Regions from separate parts of the Variovorax sp. GW458-11-26-14-LB1 genome, predicted to be linked through region 2. Evidence: riboswitches for the same ligand, from Rfam matches in the RefSeq annotation. Region 2 holds a riboswitch; the other holds the start of a gene.
The links. A riboswitch is a leader RNA that binds a small molecule or an ion and turns the genes downstream of it on or off. The one in region 2 is predicted to bind thiamine pyrophosphate.
Positions count from the first base shown of each region.

Region 1: it holds a riboswitch for thiamine pyrophosphate, as region 2 does, so the genes downstream of both, thiC (phosphomethylpyrimidine synthase ThiC) here and AC07YS_RS03810 (purine-cytosine permease family protein) in region 2, are expected to answer to the same signal.

Region 1 covers NZ_JBWKYW010000002.1:284,730-292,026, reverse strand. Annotated here, with positions in the region: gene AC07YS_RS02720 (DUF5071 domain-containing protein) at 1-288, shown strand, start outside; gene AC07YS_RS02715 (hypothetical protein) at 1,002-1,412, opposite strand; gene AC07YS_RS02710 (YchJ family protein) at 1,591-2,022, shown strand; TPP riboswitch at 2,050-2,155, shown strand; gene thiC (phosphomethylpyrimidine synthase ThiC) at 2,247-4,130, shown strand; gene AC07YS_RS02700 (HAD family hydrolase) at 4,213-4,905, shown strand; gene AC07YS_RS02695 (thioredoxin family protein) at 4,992-5,318, shown strand; gene AC07YS_RS02690 (AraC family transcriptional regulator) at 5,604-6,644, opposite strand; gene AC07YS_RS02685 (isovaleryl-CoA dehydrogenase) at 6,772-7,297, shown strand, end outside.
Region 2 covers NZ_JBWKYW010000003.1:209,747-217,043, forward strand. Annotated here, with positions in the region: gene AC07YS_RS03790 (thiazole synthase) at 1-208, opposite strand, end outside; gene thiS (sulfur carrier protein ThiS) at 247-444, opposite strand; gene AC07YS_RS03800 (FAD-dependent oxidoreductase) at 465-1,571, opposite strand; gene thiD (bifunctional hydroxymethylpyrimidine kinase/phosphomethylpyrimidine kinase) at 1,607-2,455, shown strand; gene AC07YS_RS03810 (purine-cytosine permease family protein) at 2,400-3,740, opposite strand; TPP riboswitch at 3,817-3,921, opposite strand; gene AC07YS_RS03815 (MarR family winged helix-turn-helix transcriptional regulator) at 4,032-4,487, opposite strand; gene AC07YS_RS03820 (enoyl-CoA hydratase) at 4,624-5,400, shown strand; gene AC07YS_RS03825 (adenylate/guanylate cyclase domain-containing protein) at 5,526-7,297, shown strand, end outside.

The DNA.
Region 1 (7,297 bases), on a different contig from region 2:
GAGTTGATCGCTTGGGTGCAAGACATCAACTGGCCTGTCGCAAACGTCTTGATTCCCTTTCTGGCTAGCATCGGTGAACCGCTGGCACCTCATCTGCGGATGATCTTCGAGTCCGAAGATCACGTCTGGAAGTATTGGGTGCTCGACAAACTTGTTGCTCCGTCACCCAGGCTCGCAGTGGCCGTCGAGCCGTATCTTTTGCGCATGGCCTCGGACCCGAGCCCTGGTGAAAGTGACGAAGGGGTCGATGAGATCGCTCGAAGGATCCTGGTTAAGAAAGCAGCCTGAGTAGGCCGTGACAACGTCTTTCGGGTGTCTGCCATCGAGAATCGGGGACGTCTCTTTTGGGCCCGAAGCGGCTATGTGCCCTGTGTCGAATGTCAGTTCATGACCGGATACTGCCAGACCGCCTTAGGCGGGGTGCTCTCCATAACGACGGCCGTGAGCCCCGATTGCTAAGTCGGCAATCTGCCACTTCGCCGCGCTCGGTCTGCGAGTGCTTCCCGGTGCTGGGACAACAACTCGAGCGTCAAATCCTTGAGCATTTTCTGCGGGGCATCGTTGTTGTGAAGAGGGAAACTGAACGTTTTCCGAAATCGTCGCTGGAGCCATTTCGGCGCGGACGATGGCGATTGCGCCCATTCCTCGAAAAGCCAACGGGCCACAGCTTGCTTGTCCGCCGACAGCAAGTCTGAATGTTGACTTATCAGAGCAAGAGACTTAGCTTTCATCTGTTGCGAATACTCGCATATGGGTTGAACCGTACCAACTTGGTCAACGGCGAATCCTGGCCGTTCTCAGTCTTACGGCTTTGAAGTGAAGTACTCTGAGTGCTCATGATTCCAACTGCCTCCGCGATCCAAGCAGCTATCGATTGACAGCTCGCGGCCCAGCCACAGGCCAGCGGTGATGAATGCTGCCGTCAGCAGCAATGTGATTCCAATGCGTGATCGCGTGCTCATGATGAAAGGCCACTCATGGCTGGTTGTAGACAGACAAACCTATTGCGCGTAGACCCTAAATCCCAAGTAGAGAAAAAACGCCACAACCGCCCCGACGATGGCAAGCCCAATCGACCACGGAATGTCCATGTCACTGCGCTCGCGACGCGAGACGCCATCCATACGGGTCAGCATCGTGCGTCGCTGGTCCGGCGTGTTGATGAGGAACTTGACGACGCCTGCAATGCCGCAAAGGGCAACGGCGCCCCCGATGATCATCAATCCCCAAACTTCCATATTGAACGTGATGGGAAATGCACCATCGGCGCTTGCGACAAAGGGTTCGCGTCCCCTTCGCGTGACAACGATTTGTCCGGCGCGCCATGCGTTGAACCCGTGCAGAAAGGCAAAGACGCCCAAGGAGAGGGTCGCAGCGAGCAGGAAGAACAGCTTGAGGAATCGCAAAAGCATGCTTTGGTGTTCAGCTTGAAGGAACGAAACGCCGGACGACTTTAGCGGCACAAGCCATTGGCGCAAGAGGCCCCGGCGCCTTTGGCCCCGGCAGGTCCCCGCAAAGCGGGCATGCCCGGAAGCCGCCCACACCCCACCTTCAGCCCCCGCCGCGCCAAGTGTTCCAATAGAGCCCTTCATGAGCGCCACCGACCCCACTCCCGGCCCCTGCCCCTGCGGCCGCACCGACCGTCGCGACAAGCCCATTGGCTACGCCCTGTGCTGTGGGCGCTACCTCGACGATTTCGAGAACACGCCGGCGCCCGACGCCGAATCGCTGATGCGTTCGCGCTACTCGGCCTTCGTGCTGGCCCGTGCCGACTACCTGCTCGCCACCTGGCACGCGTCGAAGCGACCGGCTTCGGTCGAGTTCGAGCCGGGCGTCAAATGGCTGGGGCTGGACATTCGCTCGCGCTCGGTGCTCGACGCCGACCACGCCGAGGTCGAGTTCGTCGCCCGCCAGCGCGGTGCGACGGGCGTGGCGTTCCGCCTGCACGAGCGCAGCCGCTTCGTGCGCGAGGACGAGCGCTGGTTCTACGTCGACGGAGACCTGCACCAGCCCCCGGGTTGACGGCGGCGGGCTTCGGCCCGCACAATCGGCCCCGCTCCGGGGTGCACGCATGTGGCGTGCTGAGATGGCAAAGCTGCCGACCCGCGAACTTGATCCGGGTCATACCGGCGTAAGAAGAGCTGCACTCCCTGACTTCGGTCCGTCACTCCCTTTTTCGGTGGCGGGCCTCCCGAGGTCCACGAGCGATTGCGGAGCACCCTTTCCCTCAACAAGGAGTGCCTCCGATGAATGCCCCCGACAAATTCACCTCGCTGCTGTCGCTGACGCGCGAACCCTTTCCCGCCTCGCACAAGTGCGTCATTCCGGGCAGCCGGCCCGACCTGTTCGTGCCCGTGCGCGACGTGGCGCTGACCAACGGCGAAACCGTCTCCCTGTACGACACCTCGGGCCCCTACACCGACCCGAAGGTCGAGATCGACGTGCGCCGCGGCCTGCCCGACGTGCGCAGCGCCTGGGTCATCGAGCGCGGCGACACCGAAAGCTATGAAGGCCGCACGCACCACGCGCTGGACGACGGCGCGAAGAACGAAGACCGCGACGCGCAGCGCCTGGCCGAACTGCGCGCCGGTGCCTCGGCGCTGCAGCGCACGCCGCGCCGCGCGAAGTCGGGCGCCAACGTCACGCAGATGCACTACGCGCGCCGCGGCATCGTCACGCCCGAGATGGAGTACGTGGCCCTGCGCGAGAACGGCAAGCGCGAGTGGATGGCCGAGTACCTGGCCAACGAGGAGCGCGCCAGGCGCGTGGCGGGCAACCCGATGGGCGCGAGCATTCCGCGCATCATCACGCCCGAGTTCGTGCGCGACGAAGTGGCCCGTGGCCGCGCGATCATTCCCGCGAACATCAACCACCCCGAGGTCGAGCCGATGGCCATCGGGCGCAACTTCAAGGTGAAGATCAATGCCAACATCGGCAACTCGGCCGTCACCTCGAGCATCGAGGAAGAGGTCGAGAAGCTGGTGTGGGCCATCCGCTGGGGCGCCGACAACGTGATGGACCTGTCGACCGGCAAGAACATCCACACCACGCGCGACTGGATCGTGCGCAACTCGCCGGTGCCCATCGGCACGGTGCCGATCTACCAGGCGCTCGAAAAGGTGGGCGGCGTGGCCGAAGACCTCACCTGGGAGATCTACCGCGACACGCTCATCGAGCAGGCGGAGCAGGGCGTCGATTACTTCACCATCCACGCGGGCCTGCGCCTGCCGTTCATCCACCTCACGGCGGACCGCATGACGGGCATCGTGTCGCGTGGCGGCTCGATCATGGCCAAGTGGTGCATCGCGCACCACAAGGAGAGCTTCCTCTACACGCACTTCGAGGACATCTGCGACATCATGAAGGCCTACGACGTGAGCTTCTCGCTCGGCGACGGCCTGCGCCCCGGCTCTGGCGCCGATGCGAATGACGAAGCGCAGTTTGCCGAGCTGCGCACGCTGGGCGAGCTCACGCAGATCGCCTGGAAGCACGACGTGCAGACCATGATCGAAGGCCCGGGCCACGTGCCGATGCACATGATCCAGGCCAACATGGACGAGCAGATCAAGCACTGCCACGAAGCGCCGTTCTACACGCTCGGCCCGCTGACCATCGACATCGCGCCGGGCTACGACCACATCTCCAGCGCCATCGGCGCCGCGATGATCGGCTGGGCCGGCACGGCGATGCTCTGCTACGTGACGCCCAAGGAGCACCTGGGCCTGCCCGACCGCGACGACGTGAAGCAGGGGATCATTGCCTACAAGATCGCCGCACACGCGGCCGACGTGGCCAAGGGCCACCCGGGTGCGCGTTCGCGCGACGACGCGCTGAGCAAGGCGCGCTTCGAGTTCCGCTGGCAAGACCAGTTCAACCTGGGCCTGGACCCCGACACGGCGCGCGAATTCCACGACGAGACGCTGCCGAAAGACTCGAGCAAGGTGGCGCACTTCTGTTCGATGTGCGGCCCCAAGTTCTGCTCGATGAAGATCACGCAGGAGGTGCGTGAGTACGCGGCCAAGAAGGGCGTGGCCGAGGCGGCTGCCATGGCCGAGGGCATGGAAGAGAAGTCGAAAGAATTCATGGCCGGCGGCGGCGAGATCTACATCCCGATCCGGCCAGTGGCCTGAGATGGCCCGATAGCCTGAGTCTGCCCGTGCGGAAAGGGGGCGTTGCTACCATGGAGCCAGACCCCTGAACTTCAGCCTCGCAATGACCCCTTTCCCCTTTTCCGCCGTTCTCTTCGATTGCGACGGCGTGCTCGTCGATTCCGAACCCATCACCAACCGCGTGCTTGCCGACATGCTCGGCGAGCTCGGCTGGCAGCTCACGGCCGAGGAATCGATGAACATCTTCACCGGCAAGGCCGTGAAGGACGAGACGGCGCTCATCGAGGCCAAGACGGGCTTCAAGATCACCGACGACTGGCTGCGTGGCTTTCGCGCCCGCCGCAACGAGGCGCTGGACCGCGACCTCGTCGCCATTCCCCATGCGCCTGCCGCCATCCGCGAGATCCACGCGCGGCTCAAGGGCCGCATTGCCTGCGCGTCGGGCGCCGACCGCCACAAGGTCGAGCTGCAGCTGGCCAAGGTCGGCCTGCTCGACTGCTTCGAGGGCCGCATCTTCAGCGGCCACGAGATGCCGCGCTCCAAGCCGCACCCCGACGTGTACCTGGCCGCGGCGGAAGCGCTCGGTGTCGATCCGAAGCGCTGCGCGGTGGTCGAAGACACGGTCACCGGCGCGATGGCCGGCGTGGCCGCGGGCGCCACGGTGTTCGGCTACAGCACGGGCGAGTCGGGCCACAGCGGCCCGGGCGCGCTGCGCGCCGCGGGCGCCGTGGCCGTGTTCAGCGACATGACCGAGCTGCCCGCATTGCTGGCCGGCTACGGCCTGCAGGCGGCCTGAGTTTCTGGTGCAATGACGCCCGTCAGCGTGTGGCGGACCCGTCGCCTTCACGCGCTCCTTCCCACGAATTCGCAAGGACCCTGCCCATGACCTCCGAGTACCAGACCGCGCAACCCGACCGCAGCGAGATCGACGCGCTCCAGGGCCCGGCCGTGGTGGAGTTCGGCACCAACTGGTGCGGCATCTGCAAGGCCGCGCAGCCGAACATTGCCGAGGCCTTTGCCCGGTACCCGAACGTGCGCCGCATCAAGGTGGAAGACGGCAGCGGCCGCCCGCTGGGGCGTTCGTTCAACGTGCGGCTGTGGCCCACGCTGGTGTTCATGCGCGACGGGCAACAGGTCGCGAAACTGGTGCGGCCGGAAGACAGCCAGTCGATCGCCGATGCATTGGCGTTGATCGATTCGCCGGCCTGAGTTCGCTTTTCGTCGCGTGGTTCAGGGCGACGCTCCCGCCGACGCGGTACCTTGCTCCGCGAATGTCCCCCGGCCTGCGGCCTCCTCCTTGATTTCGCTGCGCAAGGCACCCCATCGGCGTGAGCGTTTCAGAGCAGTTGTTGATCGGCCGTGAACCGACCGCGTACCCCCGTGCGCAGGGCACTGGGTGCTTCCCGCAGCGAAATCAAGGAGGAGGGGCGAAGCCCCGGGGGACATTCGCGGAGGGAAGTACCCGGTGGCCTGTGCACGCGCCCTGAACAAGCACTACAACCCCAGCTGCCGAAAGTCCCTGGGCGCGTGCCCCGTCCACTGCAGGAACGCGCGCGAAAAGCTCTTCTCGTTGCGAAAGCCCACCGCCAGCGCCACCTGCTTGATCGGCCGCGTGGTCCGGCGCAGCTGCTCCACCGCCAGCTCATGTCGCACCTCGTTCTTCAGCACCTGCAGCGAGGTGCCTTCCTCATGCAGCTGCCGGTGCAAGGTGCGCCCCGACACATTCAGCAGCCCTGCCAGCGCCTCCGCCGTGGTGGCCTCGCCGGCGCGCGCGCGCAGCAGCTCGCGCACGCGCTGCCCCAGCAGGCGGTCGCGGCGGTACTGCAGCACCGTGAGCGGCAGGGCGCGCTTGAGCATGGTGCGCAGCGCGCGTTCGTCGCGCAGCAGCGGCAGCGCGAGGTAGCGCTCGTCGAAGCTGATGCTGGCCTGCGGCGCGTCGAAGTGCACGTCGGGCGTGAACATCAGCGGGTAGGCGTCGCGGTGCGGCGGTGCCGCGAACGGAAAGGTGGCCTGGCGCAGCGAGATGCGCGAGTCGATGGCCCAGCACACATACCCGTGCATGAAGCGCAGGCTGGTCACCAGGCAGAACTCGCGGAACGCGGGGTCGAGCGGGCGTTTCTCGGTGATGCGCAGCGTGGCCACGCCGCCGGTCACCTCCAGCGCGAGCGTGATGTCCTCGGTCAGCAGGCGGTGGTGGCGGCACCAGCGTTTCATGGCCACGCCCAGGTCGGGCGAGGTGAGCGAGGCGCGGCACAGCATGCCGTAGCTGCCCCAGGGCAGGCGGCGCGAGAACCAGCCCAGCGCCTCGTCGTCCAGCTCCTGCATCGCGTGGCCCGACAGCGCCTCGAACTGCGCGGCCGTCACCCGCGCGCCCGGGCGGGCCAGTTCGCGCGGCGCGATCTGTGCCGCCTGCAGGGCCTGCGCCGGGTCCTTGCCGTAGCGGGCATACCCTTGCACGATGGCTCGCACGAAGGCCATCGGCGTGACGGCGCGGGCGGGTCGCAGGAAGGCGGGGGACGACGTGGTGGAGGGCATCGGTCGTGGCGCAATTTGCAACCATTGTGGCGCCAATTGCGGCGCCACGAGGCGTAAGCTGCGTTTTTTCAAGCGCCATCCGCGCGGGCAGTCCTGCGCGCCGACCCCTTCAGAGGAGACAAGACTCATGCACGATTTCGGCCTCAACTTCGACCTGGGCGACGACATCGACGCGCTGCGCAGCGCGATCCAGGACTTCGCCGCCAACGAAATCGCGCCCCGCGCCGCCGAGATCGACCGCGACAACCTGTTCCCGCACGACCTGTGGCAAAAGCTCGGCGAGCTGGGCCTGCACGGCATGACGGTGAAGGAAGAATTCGGCGGCACCGAGCTGGGTTACCTGGCCCACATCGTGGCCATGGAAGAAGTCTCGCGCGCCTCGGCCTCGGTGGGCCTGTCGTACGGCGCGCACTCCAACCTGTGCGTGAACCAGATCCACCGCAACGGCAGCGAAGCGCAGAAGAAGAAATACCTGCCCAAGCTGGTGAGCGGCGAGCATGTGGGCGCGCTGGCCATGAGCGAGCCCAACGCCGGCTCCGACGTGGTGAGCATGAAGCTCAAGGCCGACAAGAAGGACGGCTACTACGTGCTCAACGGCGGCAAGATGTGGATCACCAACGGCGGCGACGCCGACACGCTGGTCATCTACGCCA
Region 2 (7,297 bases):
GCAGCAGCTCCCAGAAGCCGTTGCCGAGGTCGCTGTTGCCGGAGCCCTGGCTGGCGGTCTGGCGGCGCAGCGAGGCGGTCAGCATCGCGGGCTTCGCGCGCTGCACAGCCGCTTCGAGCACGTCGGGCGACGGGTAGCGCGCGGTGCCCAGCAGCAGGCGGCTGTGGAAGGTCTGGCCGTAGAGGACCAGGGGGTCGGGATTGGTCATGGTTGTTGTCTCCATCGTCTTGTCTCTGGTGCGTTCGGTCAGCCGCCGGTCACCGGGCGGATCACCTCGACGCGGTCGTCGGCGTGCAGCGGGTGCGTGGCATAGGCCGAGCGCGGCACGAACTCGCGGTTCACCGCCACCGCGAAAGGCGGTACCGCCTGCAGCACGGCCAGCGCGTCGGCGAGCAGCGCGCCCTCGGGCAGCGTGCAGGGCTTGTCGTTGATCAGGATGTTCATCGGGCTTGTCGTTGTTCTCGTCATGCGTCGGGCACGTCCATGCCGAAGCCACGCGCGAGCGTGGAGCGGCCATGCGCCAGCAGCTCCATCGCGGCGTCGAGCAGGGCGGGCGCGATCATGAAACCGTGGCGGTACAGGCCGTTGATCTGCAGCACGCGCGGCTGCGGCTGGCGAATGGCGGGAAGGTTGTCGGGCAGCGTGGGCCGGCATTGCGTCGCGATCTCGACGATGCGCGCTTCGGCAAAACCGCTGTGCACCGCGTAGGCCGCGCTCAGCAGTTCGAGCGTGGAGCGCACGCTGGCGGGCGACAGGTCGTCCGACTCGATCTCGGTCGCGCCGATCACGAACAGGTGGTCGGGCTTGGGCGCGATGTACAGCGGATAGCGCGGATGCACGAGGCGCGTGGGGCGCTGCAGCGTGACCTCGGGCGCATGCACGCGGACCACCTCGCCGCGCACACCGCGCAGCGCGTTCCATTGCGGCTTGGCGCCCAGGCCGCGGCAGTCGATCACCCAGTCGGGCTGGCCCGCTGTGCCGGGCGAAAAGTCGGAGGGCGCACGCGGCGACTGCCAGTGCAGCGTCACGCGCGCATCGGCTTCGAGCGTGGCGCGCAGCGACGCCAGCAGCGCACGGTTGTCGAGCTGGCCTTCGCCCGGCAGGTACAGGCCGCGGGCGAAGCGCGTGCCCAGCGAGGGCTCCAGCGCGGCGATGGCGGCGGGGGTGTCGAGCGCCTGCATCGGTGCCAGCTCGGGCACCTGCGCACCGGTGCGCGCCAGCACGCCCGCGAGCCGCGTGGCTTCGGCGGCGTCCTGGCGGTGCCACAGCACCAGCGTGCCTTCGCGCTGGAAGAACACGGGCTGCGCCAGCGGCGCCAGCAGCTCGGGCCAGCGCGACAGCGCGTGCTGGCCCATGCGCACGACCGACACCGGCGCCACGGCCGATTCGGCCAGCGGCGCGAGCATGGCCGCGGCCACGCGCGCGGCCGCGCCTTCGGCCTCGGGGCTGCCGGCTTCGTACAGGTCGACGCGGCAGCCGGCGCGCGCCAGCTCGACCGCGAGCAGGCGACCCATCAGGCCCGCGCCGAGGATCGCCGCCGAGCCGAAAGGCAGGGGATGCGGTGTGCTCATGCGGCGCCTCCGTCGGCTCGCCGATAATTTTCGACATGACCCAAGCACCCACCCAGCGCTACGCACGCGTGCTCTCCATCGCCGGCTCCGACAGCGGCGGCGGCGCCGGCATCCAGGCCGACCTCAAGACCTTCGCGGCCCTCGGCTGCTACGGCATGACGGCCATCACCGCGCTCACCGCGCAGAACACGGTGGGCGTCTCGGGCATCCACGGCGTGCCGCCCGATTTCCTGAAGGCGCAGATCCAGGCCGTGGTGGAAGACATCGGCGTTGACGCCGTCAAGCTCGGCATGCTGCACGCGCCCGAGGTGGTGGAGGTGGTGGCCTGGGCCATCGACCGCTACCAGCTGAAGAACGTGGTGCTCGACCCCGTGATGATCGCCACCAGCGGCGACCGCCTGATCGCGGCCGAGACCGTGCAGGTGCTGGTGCGTGAGCTGTTCCCGCGCGCCGTGGTGGTCACGCCCAACCTCGACGAAGCCGCCTTGCTGGTCGGCCATGCCATCGGCGGCATCGACGCGCTCGACGGCGCGGCCGATGAACTGCTCGCGCTCGGCGCGAAGGCCGTGCTGCTCAAGGGCGGCCACCTGCCGGGCGACGAGGTGGTTGACGTGCTGCTGGAGCGCAGCGGCGCGCGCAAGCGGCTCGCGTCGCAACGCATCGCCAGCCGCAACCTGCACGGCACCGGCTGCACGCTCTCGTCGGCCATCGCCGCGCACCTGGCACTGGGCCTGGCGCTGCCCGACGCGGTCGAGCGCGCACGCGCGTACATCCTCGGCGCGATGCGCGCCGGTGCGGATGTGTTGGTCGGCGCGGGCCACGGTCCGCTCAACCACGGCTTTGCGCCAGTGCCGACCCACCGCGTGCCGCTGTCGGGCGGCTGAGCCAGGCCAGCACGAAGGTCGCCGCCAGCGTCGGCAACGCCGAGCCGAACTGCGGCGCCCATTTGGCGAGCGCGTGGTAGGCCGCGATGCCCGCGAGCCAGATCAGCGCCGCGCCCCAGTCGATGGTGCGCGTGCCGCTGGCCGACACGGCGTGGCCGCTGCCGAGCCGCCCGAGGATCACGCCGTACAGCGGCACGAACACCGAGCTCAGCAGCAGCAGGAAAGGTTCGAGCGTGTGCATCGGCAGCACCAGCGCCAGGCCGATGCACAGCACCGCCAGCAGCAGGCCCCAGCGCTTCACGCTCCAGCGGGGCAGCAGGCTGTGCGTGGAGACCGAGCCCGAGTACACGTCGCCATAGGCGTTGTCGAGTTCGTCGATGAGGATCAGCCCCAGCGCCACCAGGCCGCCCTGCGCCAGCAGCAGCGCCATGACGAGGCTGGTGCCCGGCTCGGCCACGCTCACCACCATCACGCCCAGCGCATAGCACCAGATGTTGGCGAGCGCGTAGCCGATCCAGGTGCCGCTGAACGCGCTGCCCAGGCCGCCCGCGGCGCTGCGCTTGCCGTGGCGCGCGTAGTCGGCCACCAGCGGCAGCCACGACACCGGCATCGCAATCACCAGGTCGAGCGCGCTGAACATGCCCATGCTGCCGTTGCCCGGCCGCGCCCAGAAGGCGTCCAGGCCCTTGGCGTGAAGCTGCGTGGCGAACTGCCAGCTGAGCCACAGCAGCGACAGCACCACCAGCGGCAGGCCGAAGCGGCTCACGAAGCGGCGCACCAGCTTCACCATCGAGCCGGCCAGCAGCGCCAGCAGCACCGCGCCCCACAGCAGCGTCGTCAGCACGCCGCCCCAGGCCGTGCCCAGCGCGGCGCCGAAGGCCTGCTGCCCGATCGCCTGTGTGCCCTCGCGCATGATCACGAGTTCGAAGGTGGTCCAGCCCACCAGCTGCACGATGTTGAGCAGCACCGGCAGCCGCGCGAAGGCGCTGCCGTAGGTGGCGTGCATCAGGCCGGCGCTGGCCAGCCCGGTTTCGCAGCCCAGCCGCGCGGTCCAGGCCAGCAGCCCGGCGCCGAGCAGCGAGCCCAGCACGATGGCCAGCGCCGCGTCGCGTGTGCCCACGGCCGGCACCAGGTAGGCGCCGATCTGCATCACCAGCAGCCCGACGCCGAGGCTGAACCACAGCGAGGCGTGGTCGTGCCAGCCGAAGACGCGCCGGGAGGCGGGCAGGGGCGTGAGCGCTTCGTTGCCGGACGAAGCGGAACTGTCGTTGTCGTTGTGTGCCATCCGTTTGCTCCAGTGCAAAAGGTTTGGCAGGTGGGCGAGGCTCCAGTGGCGCGGCCGTCACGCGAGACAACGCGACAGGCCACCGGACCAGCTTCCCTGCGCGAGGATTACCTCAGTCAGGTTCAAAGGGACTTTCTCAGCCACACCGGTCGAAACCGGTGCAGCACCCCTAGCGAAATGTCATTTTAGGCGCGTGTGTCGCAGACGCACCGAAAAGTTCCTGCGCACGGAAGAATCCGGCCACAGCGGGCCTTGCACCCGCCGCACCGATGGCGTGCCGGGGCCGAGGGCCTATTCCTCGTGCTTTCCCGCGCCCTCGGCGGAAAAATTCTCGACCACCGATTCGAGCCACCGGCCGACGATTGCCATCTCTTCGTCGCTGAAGCCCTGGGTCAGCCGTGCGTTCAACGCGCCGAGCCCGGCCTTTGCACGCTGTCCGGCAAGCCGTCCTTCCTCGGTCTGGTACAGGCGGAATGCGCGCCCGTCGTTCGGGTCTTGCGCGCGGGTCAGGTAGCCGGCTTTTTCGAGCCGGGCGGCAAGGCCGGACATGGCCGGTGCACCGATGTTCAGTGCCTGCGCGACTTCTCCCGTCAGGGCGCCATCGTTGGTCGACAGGAAAAACATCGTGCCGGCCTGGGCTGCCGACAGCGCGGGTAGGGCGTCGCCGCGGGTTTCTTTCCAGCGCTGCACCGCCCGCTGAGCGACGTTCAGAAGAAACACCAGCCTGTATTTTTTTTGAGCTTTCATCGGATTCCTGTGGCCTGGGCGAAGGCGCTGCAGGTTACATCTTATCCGTATTTATTTCGCACGCGAAGCATATACTTCGTATGCGAATTAAATGCCATCCCTCTCGCACGGTGCGAGAGGGCAACCAGGAGAACCTATGACCGAATACGTGACCGTCGAATCCACCCAGGGTGTCCTGACCCTCACGCTGGCCAGGCCGGAGAAGATGAATGCACTGACCAATGCGATGTATGGCCGTCTGGCCGATGCCATCGCAGGTGCCGAGAGCGACCCGTCCGTCCGGGCCATCGTGATGCGAGGCGAAGGTGGCATGTTCACCTCGGGCAACGACCTGGGCGAATTTGCTGCCGTGGCTGCCGGGAAGGCCGGCAACGAAGAGCGCCATGTCGCCCGCTTCCTGCGTGCGTTGGCGAGTTCAACGCGACCGGTGATTGCGGCGGTCAACGGACGCGCAGTCGGCGTGGGGACCACCTTGCTGTTGCACTGCGACTTCGTCGTGCTGGCTGAGGATGCGCTGCTGTCCACGCCGTTCGTCAACCTGGCGCTGGTTCCCGAAGCGGCGTCGAGCCTGCTGCTGCCTGCCCGCATCGGCCACGTTCGTGCCTACGAGATGTTTGCGCTGGGCCTGCCGGTGTCCGCTGCGCAGGCCTTGGCCTGGGGCATCGCGAACCGGGTCGTTCCTGTGTCGGACCTGCACGGCGAGGCGCAGAAGGTTGCCGAGCTGCTCGCCAGCCGTGCCGCGGGCTCGTTGAAGCTGACGAAGGGCCTGATGAAGCAGGGCGCGGCCGTTGCAGCCCAGATGGACCTCGAAGGCGCGCAGTTCGTGGAGCGCCTCCAGAGTCCCGAAGCGCGCGAAGCCTTCACGGCGTTCGCTGAGAAGCGGGCCCCTGACTTCTCAAAGACTGCGGCGTAGCGGCAAGCGGGCCGGTCATCGTCCAGATGTCGGCCGACCCGTGATGCGCCGGTCCGCGGGCCCCCGGCCCGGGTGAGAATCTCCGCCACGAGGGCGCCTTCGAATGCCCTGGAGGCTCCCCGCACATGACAGACGACCGCAAGCACCCGGAACCACCGGCCTCATCGCCCGCACCCCACGCGCGGCTGCGGCGCTTCCGGGTCGACGTCGGCACCATCATCTGCGCGGTCGCGCTGCTGCAGTCGTTGCTGCTGGTGGCCTTCGGCTATTGGGGGGCGGAGAAGCTGGTGTCGAAGGTGGGCGAGTCGGCGCACAAGGTCAACCACGACCGGGTCGAGGACAACATCCTCGCCTTCCTGGCCAAGACCGAGGGCCTGGTGCGCGCCATCGCCCACACGCCCGACCTGCATCCGGCGGGCCACGACGGCGAGCAGACCGCCGAGCTGCTCTGGGCCGCGCTGGAACAGACACCCGAAATCGACAGCATCGGCGTGGGCAGCGACGACGGCCATTTCTTGATGGCCATGCGCCACCCCGCGCCGGTGGTGCGGCAGGTGCTGCGCGAGAAAGACTTCACCACCGAGACCTGGGAGTACAAGTCGCCGCCCGACAGCGACGAAGACGAAGACCCGCGGCGGCGCTACGAGACGACGCGCATCGAGGCCTTCCGCAGCGAGGACGACCCGGTGCACGAGGACTGGTTCACGCAGGCCGAGAAGGCGCAGCGCGCCGTGTGGACCGCGCCCTTCGTGCTGCCCTCGATGAAGGAGCTGGGCGTGAGCCACGCGCGGCCGAGCCGGCGGCAGGACGAGGAGGGCGTCACGCAGACGATCGTGGCGGTCGCCAGCGTGTCGCTGGGGCATCTCTCCAACCTCGTGCGCCTGTTCGGCGGCACGGGCCACGGCCACAGCGCGTTGTTGAGTGCCGACCACCACGTGATCGCGCGCAGCGACCACCCGCATTCCGTGCGCGTGCTCGAAGACCCGGACGAGGGCGTGCTCGGTGCGCTGCACACCCACATGCTGGCCAACGGCAGCCGCGGCTGGACCGAGGACATGGCCTTTGCGCTCGTGCACGAGGGCATGCACTACCAGGTGCAGACCTCGCGCATTCCGGCCACCGACTGGCATCTGGTCAGCTGGGAGCCCGAAGAGGCACTGCTGGGTGCGCTGCATCGCAACGTGCTGTGGTCGCTGCTGCTGGTGCTGGCGTTCCTGGCGATCGCGCTCTTCATTTCGCTGCGCCTGTCGAAGCTGGTGACCGCGCCGATCGAAAGCCTCTCGCGCACGGCGCGGCGCATCGGGCGGCTGGAGCTCGACGACCTGCCGCGCGAGTCGAGCCGCGTGCTCGAGATCCAGCACCTGAACCAGGCGCTGGACGAATCCGCGCGCAGCCTGCAGGCCTTTCGCAAGTTCGTGCCGGTGGACGTGATCCGCCAGCTCATCGCCGAAGGGCATGCACTCGAACCCAACGGGTCGCCGCGCCGCGTCACCGCGATGTTCACCGACGTGGAAGGATTCACGGCCATCGCGGAATCGATGCCGGCCGATGTGCTGATGCGGCAGCTGACCGACTACTTCAACCTCGCGACCCGCGTGTTCGCGCGCCACGGCGGCGTGATCGACAAGTTCATGGGCGACGGCATCATGGTGCTGTGGGGCGCGCCCACCGACCTGCCCGACGCGGAGTACCGCGCCTGCGTGGCGTCGCTCGAACTGCACGCCGAGATGACCGAGCTCAACCGCCGCTGGCAGGCCGAGGGCCTGCAGCCCTTTCGCACGCGCATCGGCATGCACACCGGCATCGTGATCGCCGGGGTGCTCGGCTCGAGCGACCGGCTGTCGTACACGGCGCTCGGCGACGTGATCAATGCGGCCAGCCGCATCGAGGGCACCAA